Linked DNA regions of Prochlorococcus marinus str. MIT 0912. The protein of the gene in region 2 interacts with the protein of the main gene of each other region in a pairwise test. Links are inferred from orthologs where the notes say so. Each region holds a gene or a part of one and is shown on either strand. Other genes may lie near its edges.

Region 1 (3,048 bases), 230 kb from region 2 along the record:
TCCCGAAGGACCATCCCATATGACCTTTAATGAATTTTGAACACCTCCCAAAAATTGGTTTGTTATCTCTGGAGCTACGTTGGTTAACAAGCTCATTAAACCTGTTAGTAAAAATAGAACTGTTCCGCCTACACAAAATAATAAAGCTATTAATAAATAGACAAACAACCAGCCATTACTTTTTGTATAAGGTAGAAAATATGGCTGAGTAAGCTTTCTTAATTTAATAAGTTGGCTTACTAGTCCTTTTTGAGCTTTCGAAATTGATGAGGTCATATTAATTAGATTATTTCAAAGTCAATAAATACTTGATTAGCAATAAGGCTAGCTTATTTTTTTAAGTTAATTTGAAGTTTTTTAAAGCAAAAACTCATTAAAAAGTTATTCATCTGTATATATTAGCTAAACCCAAAATATGTTTTTATTATCATAGGTATTGGTAGTGAAGAAATAAGCTTCATATCAAAAGAGTGAACTGCAGGAATAGTTTGATCTAATATCCAAAAAACCAAAAAAGGGGCATTCAAAATTATCTGCCATTGCCATTTGTAAGTTAAAATTGACCATATTTTTTTTAAAATAGATTGCTGGTTCTCATTAAGGTTTCCCCAGAAACTTTGTAGGGTTGTGTTGAATTTATTAATAATGCTGTTTTTATCTGCAGCAGTTTGGGAATCCATTGGACGCGATTAATTAAATATCTTATAGCGCATTGATGGGCGAAGCTGAGTCAGTAACTAAGCCAGTAAAGCAATCGTGTGTATTGATAAAAATCATGGAAATCCAAGAGTTACCCTGGCGGCCAACTTAATTTTCTTCCGCCAATAATATGAATATGTAAGTGAAATACTGTTTGACCTGCTTCTTCTCCTGTATTTATTATGGTTCTCCAACTTTCTAAACCAGCAGCATTCGCAATTTCGGTCCCTTTTAGCAGTAAGTGACCCAGTAATTCTTGATCTTCTTCTTTTATATCTTGCAGACTTGGGATAGGCTTTCTAGGAATTATTAAAATGTGAGTAGGTGCTTGAGGGGTAATGTCTTTGAATGCTAAGCATTTGTTATCACTAAAAACCTCATCACAAGGGATGTCACCACTCAGAATTTTATCGAAAATTGTTGTCATTGAATTTGAGGAGAAACCAATAATAAAGATCTAATAGGATTCTGTAGAGTTTGAAAGGACATTATTCTTTCAATTCGTTTCTTTTATTACATCGTTGTGATTGAAGTTATTCTCATTTAATTGTTTTTTCAGTTCTTCTTCATCAGTTACTTTATCAACAAAACAGACACCATTTAGGTGGTCTATTTCGTGCTGAATGCATCTTGCCATTAGACCATCTGCATTCATTTTTTTGGGTCTACCCATTTCATCTCGATAACTTAATTTGATCGAGGAGGGTCGTAAAACATTAAGGTAAACTCCGGGGATACTTAGACAACCTTCTTCATATGTATCTAAGCTTGCACTAGATGAAATTATCTCAGGATTTATAAATACCATTGGCGGGGAACTTGGGTCTTCAAAATTTAAATCTATAACTAACAATCTCTTTTTTATTCCTACTTGAGGTGCTGCCAAACCAATACCTTTAGATGAATACATAGTTATGAGCATATCTTTCACTAACTTTCGAATTGAATCATCAACTTTGACGATGCGATTGGCTGGCGTTCTTAAAGCCTCGTGTCCTAATTGATAGACCTTCAAAGGGGGGTTCTTGACAGGTTCTTTCGAAACTGAAATGGAGGGCTTCTTTTTTTCTGCATTTTTTGCAAGTTGAGCAAAACTGCCAGCCAAAGGAGTCTTAAGACAACAACTTTTACACTTTACTTTGTTTTAAGTTCTATGAGTGAATTAATCATTGACTCTCAACATCAATGAAGAACAAAACAATGAGAATCTTGGATGCTGAAAAAGTTTATGGAGAAGCTCCTATATTTAAAGAGCCTCGTATAATAGGTGATTGGGTTTTATGGTTAGAACAAAGACCAAAGGAAAAGGGGAGAACTACAGCTGTAATTAGACCTTGGGGGCAACAAGACGTATTACCTCAGGAGTTAACACCTTATCCAAGTGATTTAAGGACAAAAATCCATGGATATGGTGGTGCTCCTTTAACAGCTACCCTTGATGGATCAGATCTGATATTGACTTGGGTCGACAATCAAGATAATTGCTTATGGATGAGAACTTGGTCTTATGAGGAAGAAAATGACAATTCTGCTTCTTTTAAATTCATACCTAAAATACAATCAATTTGTCTTACAAAAAAAGATAATTATTTTCTAGCAGGTGGCGTGATAGACCTTGAAAATAATATTTGGATTGGATTGATGGAAGATGAAGAAGGAGATCATATAGTTTCTTATTCTCTAAAAGAAATTGACCAATATCCAAAATTTATTTATTCATCTCAGGGGCTATTAGGTTATCTTGCTCTGAATTCTAAAGATAGAAAGTTGGCATGGGTTGAGTGGAATAATACTTCAATGCCTTGGGATTTAAATGAATTAAAATTAGCTAAATTGGATGAGTATTTAAATATCATAAATATAGTAAATTTTAATAATAAATATTTAAAATGCACAGAAAAAATATCATTTTTTAATCCCATTTGGTCTGATAAAGGTGATCTTTTTGTTGCGGAAGATAGTAGTGGCTGGTGGAATATTACTCAGATTAAAACTGACATTAATAACAATTCAATTACTATTTCTCAGAATCAATGGACTATTAAGGCTGAAATTGCTTTCCCACAATGGGTTCTTGGGATGTCGAGCTTTTCATGTGTGGGGGATGATGTCGTTGGGGCTTTTGCTCAGGAAGGAATTTGGACTTTAGCTCTATTTCAACAAAATGGATGTATCAAGCCTTTGGATCAGCCTTTTATTGAGTTCTCTAGTCTTCATTCGTATCAAAATCGACTTGTTGCTATTGCCAGTAGTTCAGAAGTTACTGAAGGGATTTTTGAAATAGACTTATTAGATAAATATTGGGTACATACTCCTGCCTCTTCATTTAGCTTGGATCCAACGGAAATA
Region 2 (3,254 bases):
ATATTAAAGTTCTTTAAATGATGAGAAATCCCACCAATATGATCTTCATGTCCATGCGTTACTACCAAACCCCTTATTCGACTTTGATTCTCACGTAAATAAGTAGTGTCTGGCATGACAACATTTACCCCATGCATCCCATCAGTTGGGAACGCCAGTCCAGCATCAAGAATCATGATGTCATCGCCATATTCAAAGACGCAGGTATTTTTTCCAATTTCTCCGAGGCCACCTAAGGGAATAATCCTCAAACAAGGAGATTTTGATTGATTATTTTTTGAACCTTGAAAATTCATTGAACTTGATGTCATGGAAAAATCTATGTAAAAAACTTGGTTGTTACCTAAATGAAAGTCAAATCCACTCGAGAACGAGAGAAAAGATCAAATCAATCTCATAGAAGAGAGTATCTTCACGAGTTCCTCTTGCATTTCGCTGTTTAAAGAGACTAAAGGACTCCGAGGAGGTCCAACAGACCAACCAATGAGTTGAAGTGCCGCTTTAACAGGAATGGGATTTGTGGTTGCAAAAAGAGATTTAAAAAGAGGTTGTAATTTCTCGTGCAAATAAAGTGCATCAGCATATTTACCTTCTAAAAAACTTTCTATAATTTTCTTCAAATTAGGACCAACTAAATGACTAGCGACACTAACAACCCCTACTGCCCCTACTGAAAGCATTGGTAAAACCAAAGCATCATCACCGCTATAAATAGCTAAATCTGATCCACAATAGTTCCTTAATTGAGTCACTTCCTCGGTTGTACCACTTGCAGCTTTAAAACTGACTACATTACTGCAATCCATAAGCTTACTTACAATACTAGGTGATATCGAACATCCTGTCCGCCCAGGAATGTTATAAAGCATCAAAGGCAACTGTGGGGCTGCATTTGCAATAGCGCGAAAATGAACTTCTAAGCCTTCTTGCGGTGGTTTATTGTAATAAGGAACAACGACTAATGCACCATCTGCTCCTGAATTAGCTGCTTCCTTTGTTGCTGCAATTGCCTCAGAAGTAGAATTACTTCCTGTTCCAGCCAAAACTTTAGCCCTAGAGCCTAAAGAATTTCTGACTGTTTCCAGCATCTTTTGTTGTTCTTGCCAAGTCAAAGTCGGAGACTCACCTGTAGTTCCGCATACAACGATGCCATCGGAACCTTGATCTACTAAATAATTTGCTAAATCTGCAGCAAGACCATAATCAACTTTCCCTTCCTCATTGAATGGAGTTACCATTGCGGTTAAAATCCTTCCAAAAGGGGCTGGTGATAATAAAGCTGACTTATTCATGATTTTTTCGGCAATAGAAGTTCAGCAATCTGCACTGCATTAAGTGCAGCTCCTTTCCGGATTTGATCTCCACATAACCATAGTTCTAAAGCATTGGGGTTACTTATATCTTGCCTTATACGGCCAACGGATATGGGGTCTCTACCAGTTACATCTTGAGGCATCGGAAAACGATTGTTTCCCAAATCCTCAAGTATCTCAACTCCTCGTGCGGATTCCAAAATCTCATAAGCTTCTTTTACAGGGAAAGGCTTTATAAATTCAATATTCACTGCTTCAGAATGAGCTCTAAAAACTGGAACTCTTACACATGTTGCGGTCAATGCAAGTCCAGGGTCTCCAAGAATTTTTCGGGTTTCTTTAACCATTTTCATTTCTTCCTCGCAATAATTATTCGATTGCAAAGGTGAATTATGCAAAAAAAGATTAAATGCCAAAGAATAAGGAAGAACTTTACTTTCTGGAGTTATTCCATCTAAAACTTCTTGGCTTAATTTCCCTAATTCTTCCATTGCCATTGCACCTGCGCCACTAGCGGATTGATATGTGGACACAACAATCCTCTTAATAGGAATATGCCTAGTCAATGGAGATAGAACCAACGCTAATAAAATAGTCGTGCAATTAGGATTAGAAATTAAACCTTTGTGCTTACTAGCATCGGAAGGGTTAACTTCTGGAACAACCAAAGGAACATTCTCATCCATTCGAAATGCACTGGAGTTATCAATCATCAAAGCTCCAGAACTTTGAATTTTATCTTTCCATTTACGAGATATTGAACTACCAGCTGAAGCCAACACCAAATCTACATTTTCAAAACTATCTTTAGTTGTCTCTTCGACTTTTAACTCAGTTCCGCAAAAACTCTGAATCTCCCCTGCCGAACGATGAGAGGCTAGTAAAATTAATTTTTTTATAGGAAAAGATCTCTCTTCAAGCAAAGTCAATAATTCCTTACCTACAGCTCCACTTGATCCAAGGATCGCAACTGTAAGAGGTCTATTTGGAAGAAGAAACTGTGTTTTCAAACTTGATGAGGAAAATTAAAAGGTTTAACAAAAAATTTTTTCTTATTGGAAAAATCAACAAATAACAAATTTTTCGATGCTTTTTAGGCCACAATAGCTTTGGAAGTGAATTAACGCTTTCTTACGCTAACCAATTTGAGAATTCCTTTTCAATGAGTGCTGCCAAATTAAAAGTAAAAACCAGTTCAAAACCTAATAGCAGAATTGCTGTAGAGGTAGAAGTACCAGCAGATCGATGCAAAAATAGTTACAACGAAGCTTTAAGCAAACTCAGCAGATCAATCTCAATCCCAGGTTTTCGCAAAGGTAAAGTTCCAAAAACAGTAGTCATCCAACAACTTGGGGTCAAAAGGATACAGGCCTCCGCACTAGAATCACTTTTGCAAAAAATATGGACGGAAACATTAGATCAGGAAGGAATTGAGCCCTTGTCTGAGCCGGAACTGGAAGATGGCTTTGAAACTATTTTAGAGAATTTCAACCCTGAAAAAACTCTTACATTAAAGCTTGAAACTGATATAACCCCTATCCCAACACTAAAAAAATCTTCAGGTCTTACGGCTGAGGTAGAAACTTTAATCTTTGATCCCAAAAAAGTAGATGAACTTATTGAGCAATCAAGAACGCAGTTAGCGACTAAAATTCCAGTTAGTGATCGTCCCGCAAAAAAAGGAGATATTGCTCTAGTAAGCTTCAAAGGAAGTTTCTCAGATGATGGCAGCGAAATTGAGGGTGGAAGCGCAGATTCAATAGAAATAGAACTTGAAGAAGGCCGAATGATTCCTGGGTTTATTGAGGGTGTGATTGGAATGAATATCAATGATCAAAAGACATTAAAGTGTGAATTCCCAAAGGATTATCATCAGGAAGATGCCAAAGGCAGAAAAGCTGAATTCAAAGTCAGTCTTGAAGATTTAAAAATTAAGGAACT

What was found.
Region 1: the proteins of O5640_RS07235 (region 2) and def interact in binary tests that used the Escherichia coli proteins (3 or more experiments, as listed by UniProt). The link is inferred for Prochlorococcus marinus str. MIT 0912 from one-to-one orthologs.

The regions. Positions count from the first base shown.
Region 1 is NZ_CP114783.1:1,459,381-1,462,428, forward strand. Bases 1-2,715 are described here. They hold def (peptide deformylase), read right to left. Parts: upstream 1,805-2,715; coding sequence 1,196-1,804; downstream 1-1,195. Other genes in these bases: O5640_RS08410 (ABC transporter ATP-binding protein/permease), read right to left, coding at 1-276; O5640_RS08415 (hypothetical protein), read right to left, coding at 399-680; O5640_RS08420 (histidine triad nucleotide-binding protein), read right to left, coding at 791-1,126; O5640_RS08430 (alpha/beta hydrolase family protein), read left to right, coding at 1,885-2,715. Outside these bases: more of O5640_RS08430, read left to right, coding at 2,716-3,048. UniProt on the Escherichia coli protein: Removes the formyl group from the N-terminal Met of newly synthesized proteins. Requires at least a dipeptide for an efficient rate of reaction. N-terminal L-methionine is a prerequisite for activity but the enzyme has broad specificity at other positions.
Region 2 is NZ_CP114783.1:1,229,754-1,233,007, forward strand. The notes cover bases 307-3,227. They hold O5640_RS07235 (aspartate-semialdehyde dehydrogenase), read right to left. Parts: upstream 2,324-3,227; coding sequence 1,289-2,323; downstream 307-1,288. Other genes in these bases: O5640_RS07225 (ribonuclease J), read right to left, coding at 307-311; dapA (4-hydroxy-tetrahydrodipicolinate synthase), read right to left, coding at 384-1,292; tig (trigger factor), read left to right, coding at 2,476-3,227. Also shown: more of O5640_RS07225, read right to left, coding at 1-306; more of tig, read left to right, coding at 3,228-3,254.